Regions from separate parts of the Stenotrophomonas sp. 96582_Sma genome, predicted to be linked through region 2. Evidence: predicted binding sites of a transcription regulator. Region 2 holds the regulator's gene; the other holds the start of a gene.
The links. Region 2 encodes FliA, which starts transcription of late flagellar genes. Its sites were predicted from a motif close to TAAAGTTTNNCNNNCNNNGGCCGATAA; they were not measured.
Positions count from the first base shown of each region.

Region 1: a site for FliA is predicted at 1,089-1,115, ahead of ACZK2R_RS20335 (methyl-accepting chemotaxis protein). Genes of this name have one in related genera too.

Region 1 covers NZ_CM151122.1:4,356,614-4,364,064, reverse strand. The annotation lists gene ACZK2R_RS20345 (S41 family peptidase) at 1-31, shown strand, start outside; gene ACZK2R_RS20340 (NAD-dependent epimerase/dehydratase family protein) at 130-1,023, shown strand; gene ACZK2R_RS20335 (methyl-accepting chemotaxis protein) at 1,234-3,765, shown strand; gene ACZK2R_RS20330 (DUF2628 domain-containing protein) at 3,861-4,247, opposite strand; gene ACZK2R_RS20325 (hypothetical protein) at 4,465-4,635, shown strand; gene ACZK2R_RS20320 (TonB-dependent receptor domain-containing protein) at 4,696-6,741, opposite strand; gene mdoH (glucans biosynthesis glucosyltransferase MdoH) at 7,235-7,451, shown strand, end outside.
Region 2 covers NZ_CM151122.1:2,132,757-2,140,207, reverse strand. The annotation lists gene flhF (flagellar biosynthesis GTPase FlhF) at 1-1,568, shown strand, start outside; gene ACZK2R_RS09920 (MinD/ParA family ATP-binding protein) at 1,555-2,442, shown strand; gene ACZK2R_RS09915 (RNA polymerase sigma factor FliA) at 2,439-3,182, shown strand; gene cheY (chemotaxis response regulator CheY) at 3,240-3,632, shown strand; gene ACZK2R_RS09905 (protein phosphatase CheZ) at 3,632-4,237, shown strand; gene ACZK2R_RS09900 (chemotaxis protein CheA) at 4,240-6,072, shown strand; gene ACZK2R_RS09895 (flagellar motor protein) at 6,174-6,914, shown strand; gene motD (flagellar motor protein MotD) at 6,916-7,451, shown strand, end outside.

The DNA.
Region 1 (7,451 bases), 2.2 Mb from region 2:
GCTGCTCGCCCGATCGGCATCGCCAGAATGAACGCACAATTGCAACCGCGCCCTATCGCAGACGACATGCAGCGTGCCTAGAATCGATGCATCCCGGTAGTTCCCGGGCGCTTCGAGTGAATGGACTCAATGAAGATTCTGTTGACCGGCAGTTCCGGGCGGATCGGGCGTGCAATCTTCGGCGCGCTGGCGGCGGCCCACGAAGTGGTGGGGCTGGATCGCAGCCCATTCGCCACCACCCGCATCATTGCCGATGTCACCGATCGTCAGGCCGTGAAGCAGGCAGTGCGGGGCGTCGACGCGGTGATCCATACCGCCGCCCTGCACGCACCCCATGTCGGCCTGGTGCCGGATGCGGTATTCCAGCAGATCAATGTGGAGGCGACCGCACACCTGTTGCAGGCTGCCCGCGAGGCCGGTGCACGCCGCTTCGTGCTGACCAGCACCACGGCGTTGTATGGCCATGCGGTGGTGGCGGGCGGTTGCCGCTGGATCGATGAAGATACCGAGCCGCTGCCACGCACCATCTACCATCGCAGCAAGCTGCAGGCCGAGGCGTTGGCTGAAGCCGCTGCGGCGCCGGGCTTCAGCGTGCGCGTGCTGCGCATGGCCCGCTGTTTCCCCGAGCCACCGGAGCGGATGGCGATGTTCCGCCTGCACCGCGGTATCGACGCGCGCGACGTGGCCAGCGCACATGCCGCGCTGCTGCACGATGAGGGCGCTGCCTTCGCACGCTACATTGCCTGCGCACCGACGCCGTTCCTGCGTGAGGATTGCCTGGAACTGGCGACCCAGCCCCGCAGGGTGCTGGCCCGCCGCGCCCCGCAGTTGCTGGCCGAGTTCGAGCGCCGTGGCTGGCCGCTGCCGCTGAGCATTGACCGCGTCTACGACAGTGCACTGATGCGCAGCACACTGGGCTGGCAGCCGCGCTTCGGCCCGGACGACGTGCTGCAGCAGTACGCGGTTGGCAGCATCGAGGTGCTGCCGCGGGCGGAATGGATCAAGGACCGCGTGGCCGAATAGGGCGGCAGCGGGGCGGGTTCCTGACCCGACCCTGAGCAGGTTCAGGAATGTGCAGATGGACCGCCTCAACCTCGTTCGCAGGCGGCCGCTAACCCGGTGCGCTTCCAGCGCCGGGCGTGTCCCGGCGGCCGGTGGCCTGCGCGACGGATCGCGCACCTGCGCGGTGCCCTCGCGGTGCCGGTCGTCCTGAACTGCCTTGCGGATCCTTCCATGCCTTCTCCCCGTTCCGCCGCTGCCCGCCGCCCGGGCAGCATCGCCCACAAGCTGATGCTGGGCACAGCTGCGATCGCGCTGCTGTGCTTCGGCCTGACTGCGTTCCTGATCTACCGCCAGGCCAGCGCCAGCCTGATCGACGCCTCGCGCCAGACCATGGCCAGCGAAGCCACCGCCGAAGCCCGCCAGGTCGCGGCCGATCTGGGCACCGCCTTTGCCAGCAACGACGCCATGGTCGAGGCCGTGCTCGCCCAGCGCGCGCGCGGCGATGTTCCGGACCGTGCCAGCCTGGCTGCCGTGCTGGGCGAGCAGCTGCGCACCCACCCCGAGTGGCTGGGCAAGAGCACCATGTGGGAGGCCGACGCCTTCGATGGCAAGGATGCCGAGTTCGTCAACACTGAAGCGCACGATGCCACCGGTCGTTACATGAGCTACTGGGCCTGGCACGATGGCAAGCCGCAGCAGTCGACGATGACCGACTACACCGAGACGGCCAGTGGCTCCGGTGACTGGTACATGGTGCCCAGCCGCGACAAGCTGGCGAAGGTAAGCGAGCCCTATGCCTACGACATCGGTGGCCAGCAGGTGCTGATGAGCACGTTGAGCACGCCGATCATCGAAAACGGCCGGTTCCTCGGTGTATTCACTGTGGACTTCTCGCTGGCGGCGCTGCAGAAGCACCTGGCCACGCTGAAGCCGATGGGCGCCGGGCGCGTCGAACTGCTCTCGCCGAATGGCGTGGTGCTGGCCTCGGCCAATGCCGCCGAAATCGGCAAGCCACGTGGCGACGCATTGACCCGCAGCATGCTGGCAGACATCGCCGCCGACCGCCGGTTCGAAGCCTTCACTCCGGATGCCGCCGGCAACGTGCGCGTATACGTGCCGCTGCGTGTGGGCGATGCGCCGCAGCGCTTTGCACTGGGTGTGGTGATGCCGCACGCGGTGATCGTGGCCGAGGCGCGCCAGCTGCTGTGGCTGACCCTGCTGGTTGGTGTGGTGGCCGCGCTGACGCTGAGTGCCGGTGTCTATGTGCTGCTGCGCCGGTTGGCGATCCGCCCACTGGCCGAAGCCGTGCGCGTGGCCGGCGACGTCGCCGCGGGCAAGCTGGACAGCACCCTGCCGGCACGCAGCAACGACGAAGTGGGCCGCCTGCTGGACGCGATGCAGGGCATGCGGGGGCAGCTGCAGTCGGTGATGGCGGCGCAGGCGGAAATGGCGCGTCGCCATGACGCCGGTGAAATCAGCTACCGCATGGACGCCTCGGCGTTCCCGGGTGAGTACGGCCGGATGGTGGCTGACAGCAACAAGCTGGTGGCCTCCAGCAACGCCGTCACCCAGCGCCTGGTCGACGTGATGCAACGCTATGCGGTGGGTGACCTGAGCGTGGACATGGAAGCGCTGCCGGGCGAGAAGGCGGTGTTCACCGCTGCAATGGCCACTACCAAGAGCAACCTGGCTGCGATCAACGATCAGATCCAGCAGCTGGCCGCTGCCGCCGCCGCCGGCGATTTTGCGGTGCGCGGCGACACGCTGCGTTTCGACCACGACTTCCGCCGCATGGTGGAAACCCTCAACACCATGATGCAGGTCAGCGACCACAACCTGGCCGAGCTGTCGACGCTGCTGCGCGCGATTGCCGCAGGCGACCTCAGCGCGCGCATGCAGGGCGACTTCCACGGCGTGTTCGCGGTGATGCGCGACGATGCCAACAGCACCGTGCAGCAGCTGACCCAGATCGTTGGCCAGATCCAGCAGTCGGCGGCCAGCATCCGCCTGGCGGCGGGTGAGATTGCCGCCGGCAACAGTGACCTGTCGCGCCGCACCGAGCAGCAGGCGGCGAACCTGGAAGAGACCGCGGCCTCGATGGAAGAGCTGACCTCCACGGTGCGCCAGAATGCCGACCACGCGCTGCAGGCCAACACCCTGGCCGGCTCCGCAGCGGGCGTGGCCAGCGAAGGCGGGCAGGTGGTCAGCCAGGTGGTGCAGACCATGGAACAGATCGAGGCCTCCTCGCAGCGCATTGCCGAGATCATTTCGGTAATCGATGGCATCGCGTTCCAGACCAACATCCTGGCGTTGAACGCGGCGGTGGAAGCGGCGCGTGCCGGCGAACAGGGCCGCGGATTCGCCGTGGTCGCCAGCGAAGTGCGTGCGCTGGCCCAGCGCTCGGCAGGCGCGGCCAAGGAGATCAAGGAGCTGATCGACGCCTCGGTGGCGCAGGTCGGTGCCGGTGCGCAGCTGGTGCACGGCGCGGGCCGCACCATGCAGGAAATCGTCGGCCAGGTCGGCCGAGTGAACGAGATCATGGCCGAGATCTCGGCAGCCTCGCGCGAGCAGTCGGCGGGCATCGAGCAGGTCAACCAGACCGTGGTGCAGATGGACGAGACCACCCAGCAGAACGCCGCACTGGTGGAAGAGGCCAGTGCCGCCGCGCGTGCGATGGAAGAACAGGCCGAGCAGCTTGCGGTGGCGGTCTCGCGCTTCCGCCTGCAGGCCGAGCCGGTGGCTACGGTCCGTCGCGCGGCCTGATCCTGTTGCGCGCACATGAAGACGCCCGGCCAAGGCCGGGCGTCTTCATGTCTGCTTGATGCTATGCCAGGCCGGAGTGCGGCGGCAGCATCGCGTCAGAACATGCCTTCGAAGGGATTCCAGCTGGCTTTGCCCTTCACCTGCTCCAGGTAGTAGCTGTAGTTGGTGCTGGCGGCAACCAGGAAGTTCATGGCGATGAACAGCGGGCGCGCGATGATGTCCGGCAGGAACAGGGACACGATGCCCAGCACGAGGCCGATGCCGATCACCACCAGCGCCTTGCGCCACATGCCCAGAATGAACAGGTAGATGAAGCCGAAGAAGAAGGCGAAGAAGTTGATGTTGATCTTGAGGCGGTCGCCGAAGGACAGCGCCTTCCAGGCTTCCTTGAAGCGCGGCTCCTTCGGAGCGCCGTGCTGCTGGAAGAAATTGAAGCGGAACTGCCACTTCGGGCTGAAGCGGGAGAGGTCGACGGCGTTCATTGACGATTACGTCCTTGTAGGAAAACGGTTACATGATACGAGGCCGACGGTTCAGGAAACTACCCTCAGCCGTCAAAAATGTGACGCGCCCGGCATGTGCAGGCCTGCGGCGGGGCGCCGCACCGTCACCCATCCGCCTTGTTTTTAGGATAGGGTGCGCAGTTCCGCTGCCGCCCCAGCTGAACCCGGGCGGCGGCGGGATGTCCATGGAGGTTGCATGACCACACCTGCTATACCGGAAAACGCACCGGGACCGGTGCTCCTGCCGACACCTGAAGTGGTGCAGGCACAACAACTGCTCGCACGCCAGCAACTGGCGGTAGCGATGGACCGTGCACGCACGGCCGCTACGCAGAACGCGGCCGCGGCCGCGCTGGAAAGCGAGTAATCCGCAACACCGCCGATCGCGCTGGCGTGCTGCCAGCGCGATCGCGGCGCGCGCCGCCGGTCAGAACCGCGCGGTCATGCTCATGAAGTAGCTGCGCCCGGCCACGAAGTAGTCGGTGGAGCCTTCCGCATACAGCTTCTTGTCGGCCAGGTTGCTGACACCGCCGCGCAGGGTCAGCACCTCGTTGACGTTCCAGGCAGCGGTCAGGTCATACAGGGTGTAGGCCTTGAGGAAGGTCGTGGCCGTACCGGTCTGCTTGCCGGTGTACTGCGCCGACAGGCTGCTGGAAAACACCGTGTTGGGCGTCCAGTCCAGCGACGAATAGCCGGAAAACTCCGGCGTATCGATCAGGTTCCTGCCGGTGCTCAGGTTCTTGGCTTCCTTCATCCAGGTGGCCGAGGTGCGCCAGCGCCACTGCTCGCCGAAGCGGACATTGAAGTTGCCTTCCATGCCACTGGTGCGCGCGCGCTGCACGTTGCTCATGCGCGTCCACCAGATGCCGTTGAACTTGCCCAGGGGCGCGTACTCGATCTTGTTCTTGAAGTCGGTATGGAAGTAGGTCAGGCCGGCATCGAACAGGTCATTGTCGAAGCTGATGCCGATCTCTCGGTTGGTGCTGGTTTCAGGGTCCAGGTCCGGGTTGCCGGCCATGTAGCAGCCGCCACGGGTATAGCCCAGCGGGATCAGCGAGGTGCAGCCGCGGCCGCCGGACTGGGTGGCCGCGCTGGGCGAGTTCTCGGTCAGGCTGGGCGCGCGGAAGCCCTTGGAAACACCACCACGTATCGTCCACTGTTCGGCCGGGTGCCAGACCAGGTAGGCGCGGGGGCTGACGTGGCTGCCGAACTTCTCATGATGATCCAGGCGTGCGCCCAGGGTCAGCGCCAGCGTGCGGTGCAGCTTCAGTTCGTCCTCGACAAACAGTGCCCAGGTATCCACTTCCAGGTTGGAGCCGCTGACGGCATTGCCGGCATAGTCGATCGGCGCGCGGCCGATGGTATCGGTGTTGGTCAGTTCCTGGCGCTTCCACTGACCACCGACGGCGAACTGGTGTTCAACGCCCAGCGTGAAGGGCGTGGTCAGGCTGCCTTCGATGATCGTATCGGTCGCCTCGGAGCGGCCGGTGGCGCCGATGTCGTTCTTGTACTCGGTCCAGTACGCGCTGAGCTTCGAGTTGCCGAAGCTCCACTTGCCATCGTGGTTGAGTGCCAGCGAGCTGCGCTTGAGTTCGCTGGCACCCCAGGCGCCTTCGTCCTGCTTTTCCAGCGATGCGTCGATGAAGGCCTGCTGCACGCCGTGGCCGGCTTCCAGCGACAGTTCCTGCGCATCGCTGAGCTTCCACTGCAGCAGCGCGTCGACATTGCGGTCCTTCTCGCCGGCGTAGGCATTGCCATAGACACCACCGTTGGAGCGGTCCGAGTCGCGGCGCATGCTGTTGGCACCGATGCGCAGGCCGAAGCGCTCGCCGAGCGGGCCGGAGAACGTCGCACCGATCTGCTGGGTATCACCGCGCTTGCCATCACCCGGGCGGGTATAGCTGTGGGTGGCGCTGCCGTTCCAGTCATCACCGATGCGCTTGGTGATGATGTTGATCACGCCGCCCATGGCGTCGGAGCCGTACAGCGACGACATTGGTCCGCGCACCACCTCGATCCGTTCGATCTGGTCGGGCGAGATCCAGTTCAGATCCTGGCGGCCGAGGTCGGGACGGTAGTTGGTCGAGGCCGAGCTGCCCATGCGCTTGCCGTCCACCAGCACCAGCGTGTAATTGGACGGCATGCCACGCAGCTTGATCTTGGACTGCTCGCCGACCGCGCTGAGGCCACCGGTCACGCCCGGCACGCGGCTGAGCAGGGTGGCCAGGTCGTGCACCGGCTGGCGCTCGATGTCCTCGCGGCTGATCACGCTGATGCTGGCCGGTGCATCCTTGATCCATTGCTGGTTGCCCGAGGCGGTGACCACCACGGTATCCAGATCCTTGGTGGAGGCATCGGCGCTGGCCTCTGCGGCGGCCAGGCCGGGCAGGGCCAGCAGGCAGGCGGTGGCCAGAGCGCAGGCCAGGCGGGTGCGCGGCAGGCGCGCGGAAGGGGTACGGAACGACAGGGACATGACGGCTTCCATCGGAGGAGGGGGACCCGGTGGAAGCAGCAGGCGCACGCAGACAGCAGGCAGCCCCCTTCCATGGGTCGTTGGGCGCTGGGTTGGAACCGGCGCAGCTGGGTGGGTCTCGGCCGTGCGGAAGACGGTGACCTGCCTGGTTAATGAAATGATAACCGTTCGCGTTTGTTACGATCCAGTACCTGGGGCGACCAAGTGACATCCGTTCCCCTGCCCCGGCACTCGCCTGCTGTTTGCTGAATGGGGACAAATCCCGGCGTAGACCTTCGCACTCGGCTTACATCCGGCGCCCTAGACTGAGCCGCATTTTCGATTCCGCCCCGTTGGAGATCGTGTGGGTTCCGGTAGTGACAGACAGCGACTGCGTGGCGTGACGCCGACGCAGCCAGGACAAGTGCGGGCGCCGGGAAAGCGCGCCGGGAACCTTGGTGCATGCAGCCCGGCCGGGATGGCCGGCCGTGCCGACTGCGCGGAGTAGGCGGCAATGGAGGTGCAGACCATCCATGCGGAAGCAGATACGTCCCGGCTTGATGCCGGCTGGACGCTGCTGCCGGCCGAATCGCCGTTGCAGATGCCCGAGCAGACCCTGCGCGAAGGCCAACTGAAGGTTCGCCGCCACCGCACCTCGCCGCGGCTGATCGGCCTGCGCCGGTTCTATATCTTCGGCGGCACGCTGGCGATGACCGCCATCGCTACCCGGA
Region 2 (7,451 bases):
GCAAGGAACATGGTCCTGACGCCGTGATCCTGTCCAACCGCCGGATCGAGGAAGGCATCGAGATCGTCGCCGCCGCCAACTACGACGAGAGCGCCGTGCAGCGTGCACTGGAAGCCTCGCGTCGTGACATCGCTCCGCCGCCGGCGCCGAAGCCGCGCACCGCCGCCGACGCGGTGATCGCCGCGGTCACCCGCCGCCGCAGCAACACCCCGGCACCGGAACCGGTCGCCGCAACCACCTCGGCCGTGGCTGCCCTCGCCCGCGCTGCGGTCGGCGCCACCGGCCGCACCCTGGACAGCGCCGACGAGATCGTGCCGACCCGCGGCAGCACCGGCTTCGCCGCCACCCTGGCACGCGCCGCCGTCAACGAACCGGCGCTGCCGGATCAGCCCTTCGCTCCGTTCGCCGAAGCCATCGTCGCACCGGCGCCCAGCACCGCCGCACCGGCCAACCGCGCCCGCTTCCAGATCGACCCGCCGCACGAGACGCATCACGAATGCGCGGCGTCGGCCGTGCAGCCGCCGCCGCTGCCTACCGCTGCCGTGACCGAAGCGCAACCCGGGATCGTCGCCAGCGAACCGGCACCGGTCGAAGCCAGCGACGAAACCGGCGCTGCCCCCGTGCTGGCCCCAGCCCCGGCACTGACCCTGGTGGCCCAGGACGACGCCGAGATCCGCCAGCTGCGCCAGGAAGTGGCCGGCATGCGCCATGTGATCGAGCGCGAGATGAACCGCTTCACCGACGAGCGCCTGCGCGGCTGCCCGGTGCGCGCCACCGCGCTGGACCTGATGGACGAGTATGGCTTCGATGCCGGCCTGGCCCGCGACGTGGCCATGCAGATCCCGCTGGAGACCGAGGCCCATCGAGGCCGCGGCCTGATGCTGGGGCTGATTTCGCGCAAGCTGCCGATCGCCCCGGTCGACCCGCTGGAAGAAGGTGGTGTGATCGCACTGGTCGGACCGACCGGCGCCGGCAAGACCACCACCATCGCCAAGCTGGCCTCGCGCTTCGCCGAGAAGCACGCGCCGCGTGACGTGGCCCTGGTCACCACCGACACCACCCGCATCGGTGCCCGCGAGCAGCTGTACGGCTACGGCCGCCAGCTCGGCATCGCGGTGCACGAGGCCAACAGCGGCACCGACCTGGACCAGCTGCTGGAACGCCTGAAGGACTACAAGCTGGTGCTGATCGACACCGCCGGCCTGGGCCCGCGCGACCGCGCCCTGGCCGCCCAGCTGCAGTGGCTGCGTGCCGCCCGCCAGGTCCGCACCCTGCTGGTGCTGCCGGCCAACACCAGCTTCGGCGACATGGACGAGGTGGTCCGCCGCTTCGGCGCCGCCAACCTGCAGGGCCTGGTACTGAGCAAGCTGGACGAGACCGGCCGCTTCGGCAACGCCCTGTCGGTGGCCGTGGACCATGCCCTGCCGATCACCTGGGTGACCGATGGCCAGGACGTCCCGGAGGACCTGCACCGGGCCAGTGCAGCCAATCTTGTACTTCGCCTTGAAGATTTGCGCCGCGCGGCCGATATGCCCTGCAACCCGGAGTTGAACCATGCCGTCGCGTGAGTACGCCAAGCTGACCAAGACCTTCCCGCTGTCGGCCACCCGCAGCGAGCCGCTCGGCCCTGTGCGCACCATTGCGGTCACTGGCGGCAAGGGCGGCGTGGGCAAGACGAATGTGTCGGCCAACCTGGCCGTGGCCCTGGCTGGCATGGGCAAGCGCACGCTGCTGCTGGACGCCGACCTCGGCCTGGCCAACATCGACGTGATCCTGGGCCTGAACCCCACCTTTACCCTGGCCGACCTGGTCGCCGGGCGCTGTTCGCTGGACGACGTCATCGTCGAAGGCCCGAACGGCGTACTGGTGGTCCCGGCCGCATCCGGCCGCCGGCACATGGCCGAGCTGGCCCCGGCTGAGCACGTTGGCCTGGTCAACGTGTTCTCCGAGCTGGAGCGCGAGCTGGACATCATGGTGGTGGACACTGCCGCGGGCATCACCGATGGCGTGCTGACCTTCTGCCAGGCCGCACAGGACACCGTGGTGGTGGTCTGTGACGAGCCGGCCTCGATCACCGACGCCTACGCACTGATCAAGGTGCTGTCGCGCGAGCGCGGCGTGGACCGCATCCAGGTGGTGGCCAACATGGTGCGCGACCCGAACGAGGGCCGCGTGCTGTACGAAAAGCTGACCCGCGTCTGCGAGAAGTTCCTTGCCGATGTCTCGCTGAACTACCTCGGCTGCGTGCCGCAGGATGACTGGCTGCGCCTGTCGGTGCAGCGCCAGCAGCCGGTGGTGAAGGCCTATCCGTCCAGCCCGGCGGCGCTGGCGATCACCGAGATCGCGCGCCGTACCGCGCGCTGGCAGGCGCCGACCGAACCGCGTGGCGGCGTCGAGTTCTTCCTCGAACGCATCCTCAAGCAGCGTGGGGTGACGGCATGAAAGGCGCAGCCCAGTACAGGGAAGTGCAGCGCTCGGCGGCAAACGAAGTCATCGCCCAGCATTCGGACCTGGTGCGGCGCATCGCCCACCACCTGGCCGCGCGCCTGCCGGCCAGCGTCGAGGTCGACGACCTGATCCAGGCCGGCATGATGGGCCTGATCGAAGCCTCGCGCAGCTATGACGCCGACCAGGGTGCTTCTTTCGAGACCTACGCCTCGATCCGCATCCGTGGTTCGATGATCGACGAGATCCGCCGTGGTGACTGGGTCCCGCGCTCGGTGCACCGCCGTGCACGTGATGCCGCCGCCACCATCCGCCGCCTGGAACAGAGCAGTGGCCGTGCCGCCAGCGCCACTGAAGTGGCCGCCGCGATGGAGATGCCGCTGCCTGAGTACCTGCGGCTGATGGAAGACGCTGCACGTGGCCAGGTGCTGAGCCTGGAATCGCGCATCGAGGACCAGGGCGAGCTGGACACCGTCGCCCAGGGCGGGCCGACCCCGCAGCAGGTACTGGAGCGCGGTGAGTTCGGTCGCGAGCTGGGCAAGGCCATCGGCCACCTGCCCGAGCGCGAACAACTGGTGCTCTCGCTGTACTACGAGCAGGAACTGAACCTGAAGGAGATCGGCGCGGTGCTCGGCGTGAGCGAGTCGCGGGTCTGCCAGATCCACGGCCAGGCGGTACTGCGCCTGCGTGGCCGGCTGAAGCTGTTCGAGGCTGCCGACGCAGGCCTCGAAGAATGAACATCCCCGAGGCGGCTGCCCCCGGCCGTCCGGAATGAACAACAAAGGAATTCTGCTTTGAACAAGAACATGCGCATCCTGATCGTCGACGACTTCTCGACCATGCGTCGAATCGTCAAGAACCTGCTGGGCGATCTGGGCTTCACCAATACCGCCGAAGCCGAGGACGGGCATGCCGCGCTGTCGCTGCTGCAGAGCCAGCCGTTCGATTTCGTGGTCACCGACTGGAACATGCCGGTGATGACCGGCATCGAGCTGCTCAAGGCCATCCGTGCCGATGCCAAGCTGAAGACCCTGCCGGTGCTGATGGTCACGGCAGAAGCCAAGCGCGAGCAGATCATCGAAGCCGCCCAGAGCGGCGTGAACGGCTACATCATCAAGCCGTTCACCGCGCAGACGCTGGAAGAGAAGCTCGGCAAGATCTTCGAACGCCTGGCGGCCAGCGCCTGATGGATACCACGGTCGACAAGAACGCCCTCGCCCTGCGCCTGCAGGAGGCCCTGGACGCACTCGAGTCCGGTGACGAGGCCGCCTGGCGGCAGCGCATCGATGGGCTGGTCGCGCTGCGCACGCAGCCGATGATGAGCGGCCTCTCGCGGCTGGCCCGCGAGCTGGGGCAGGCGCTGGGCGAACTGCCGACCGTGCCGAGCGAAGCCGGCGAACTGGACGACGCCTGCGCGCGACTGGACCACGTGGTGGCGATGACAGAACAGGCCACGCACCGCACCCTGGACCTGGCCGAGGAATGCCGCAGCCTGACCGAACAGCTGCGCGCCGAAGGCCTGCAGCCGGGCCAGGACGCGCAGCTCGAGCGCATCCGCCACAACCTGACCGAGATCGCCCTGACCCAGAGCTACCAGGACCTGACCGGGCAGATCATCCGTCGCGTGGTCGGCATCGTCCGCCGCGTGCACGAAGGCTTCGGCGCGCTCGGCCTGCCGCCGGAACAGCATCGCACCGACCCGGAACTGGCCGGGCCGGCACTGAAGGGACTGGACCGCCACGCGGTCTCGCAGAACGACGCCGACGACCTGTTGTCGGATCTGGGGCTGTAAGCATGAGCGCGGTATCCGACGACATCACTGCCGATTTCATCATCGAGGCGCAGGAGATCCTGGATCGCCTCGGCGAACAGCTGGTGTCGCTGGAGCAGGCACCGCAGGACAGCGACCAGCTCAACGCGGTGTTCCGCGGCTACCACACGCTCAAGGGCGGCGCCGGCTTCCTCGGCGTCACCGCCATGGTCGAGCTGTGCCATGCCGCTGAAGAGGCGCTGGGCGCCGCACGTGCCGGCCAGGCCGTGCTGCAGGCCCACCACTTCGACGCGGCCCAGCAATCGCTGGACTACCTGCAGTCGATGCTGGACGCGGTTTCCTCCGGCACCGAGCCGGGCTATGCGCCGCCGGACCTGATCGCACAGTTCGACGTGCACGGCGGTGCCGTGGCTGCACCCGCCGCCGCAGCAGCACCCACCGCGGGTGGCAGCGACCTGATCACCGACGACGAATTCGAGGCTCTGCTCGACCAACTGCATGGTGGCAACGCGCCGACCGCGGTCGCGCCAGCGAAGAAGGCCGACGACGGACTGATCAGCGAAGACGAGTTCGAAGCCCTGCTCGACCAGCTGCACGGTGGCGCGGCACCGGGCACCAAGCCTGCGGCCGTGGTGGCACCGGCACCGATCGCAGCGCCGCGCCCGGTCGCCGCACCGGCACCGGTGGCGAAGCCGGCCGCCAAGCCGCTGGCCGAGGCCGAACATACCGTGCGCGTGGACACCAAGCGCCTGGACGCGATCGTCAACCTGATCGGCGAACTGGTGCTGTCACGCAATCGGCTCAAGACCCTGCGTGCACGCCTGCGCGATGAAGAGCTGGACCGGGCCGTGTCCACTCTGGATATCGCCACCGCCCGCCTGCAGTCGGCAGTGATGCGCACCCGCATGCAGCCGGTGGGCAAGGTGTTCTCGCGCTTCCCCAAGGTTGCCCGCGACGTCGCCCGCTCGCTGAAGAAGGAAGTGGACCTGGAACTGATCGGCGCCGAGACCGAGCTCGACCGCAACTTGGTGGAAGCGCTGGCCGACCCGCTGGTGCACCTGGTCCGCAACGCCATCGACCATGGCGTGGAAATGCCCGACCTGCGCGAGGCACAGGGCAAGCCACGGATGGGCCATGTGCGCCTGTCCGCACAGCAGGAAGGCGACTACGTCAGCATCGAGGTGCAGGACGATGGCGCCGGCATCGACCCGGAAAAGCTGCGTGCCAAGGCGCGCGAGAAGGGCCTGATCGATCCGGAAGCCGCCGCGCGCCTGAGCAGCGAGGAGTGCCTGCACCTGGTGTTCCTGCCCGGCTTCTCGACCAAGCAGCAGGTCACCGACATCTCCGGTCGTGGCGTCGGCATGGACGTGGTGCAGTCACGCATCCGCGAACTGAGCGGCCAGATCCAGATCCAGTCGGAACTGGGCCGTGGCAGCCGCTTCCTGATCCGCGTGCCGCTGACCCTGGCGATCCTGCCGACCCTGCTGGTGCAGGCCGGCGAGGACGTCTATGCGCTGCCGCTGGCCCGCGTGATGGAAGTGCTGCACGCGCCGCGCACCTCGCTGGGCTGGTTCGATGGCCGTGCCGTGCTCGACCGCCGCTCGCACACGCTGCCGCTGGTCGATCTGCGCCAGTGGCTGGATGTGACGCCGGCCGCCTCGCCGCTGCTGACCATCGTGGTGCTGCAGGCTGGCGAAGCGCGCTTCGGGCTGGTCGTGGACCAGGTACGCGGGCGTGAGGAAGTGGTCATCAAGCCGCTGCCGAAAGCGCTGCGCGGCCTGCGCGGTTATGCCGGTGCAACCTTGATCGGCGATGGTCGCATGGCGCTGATCCTGGACGTGGACGGGCTGCGATGAACCCCACCGGGCCATGCCCGGCGCCCCGAAAACTGTGACCACCGTCTGTACGCGATCTACCGGTGTCTCAAGTCCCATTCATACACGCCGATACCGGAACCATGGATAGACTCAGCCTCATTGGACTCTTTCTCGCCCTGGCCTCGCTGGTCGGCGGCAGCATCCTCAAGGGCGCCGGCCTGGCGTCGTTGTGGTCGCCTGCGGCGTTCGTGATCGTCATCGTCGGCACCGTCGCCGCGATCCTGCTGCATACCTCGCCGGCGGTGTTCAAGCATGCCTTCAAGATCGTACGCTGGGTCGTGCGCCCGCCGCACAGCGATCGCCGCGAACTGATCCAGCAGATCGTCGAGTGGAGCAACATCGCCCGCCGCCAGGGCCTGCTGGGCCTGGAATCGCAGGTGGAAGCACAGCAGGACCCGTTCCTGCGCAAGGGCCTGCAGCTGCTGGTGGACGGCGTCGAACCCGAATCGATGCGGCACATGCTGGAAATCGAACTGGGCAGCCAGGAACACCAGGACCAGGCCGGTGCCAAGGTCTTCGAAGCGATGGGCATCTATGCACCGACGCTGGGCATCATCGGTGCCGTGCTTGGCCTGATCGCGGTGATGAAGAACCTGGCCGACCCGAGCAAGCTCGGCCACGGCATCGCCGCAGCGTTCACCGCCACCATCTACGGCATCGCCTCGGCCAACCTGCTGTTCCTGCCGGTGGCCGCCAAGCTCAAGAGTGTGATCTCGCACAACACCCGCGACCGCGAAATGGTCATTGAAGGCCTGATCTCGATCGCCCAGGGCGAAAACCCGCGCAACATCGAAACCAACCTCTCCGGCTTCCTGCACTGACATGGCCCGCCGCAAGCACCACGAAGAGCACGCCAACCACGAAGCATGGGCGATCCCCTATGCCGACCTGATGACGCTGCTGCTCGCCTTCTTCGTGGTCATGTACGCGATTTCCTCGGTGAACGAAGGCAAGTACCGGATCATGGCCGACGCGCTGACCGATGCCTTCGGGGGCGCGCCGCGCACGATCAATCCGGTACAGGTCGGCAACAAGCAGGTGCAGGGTGGCGGCTGGGACAGCCCCTCGGTGATCAAGTCCGGCACCAAGATCGGGCCCTCGGCGCCTGCGCCGTCGCACGACCCGACCCTGCTGCCGTCGATGGCCTCGCAGATGCGTATGCCTGTTTCGGTGCACAACCAGGAGCAGATCGCGCGCGCCGAGCGCCAGCTCAACAGCATCGCCGACCGCCTGACCGCCGCGCTCGCGCCGCTGATCGACCGCGGCATGATCAGCGTGCGCCGCACCGAGCTGTGGATCGAAGTCGAGATCAACAGCGACATCCTGTTCCCCACCGGCTCGGCGGCGCTGGACGTGCA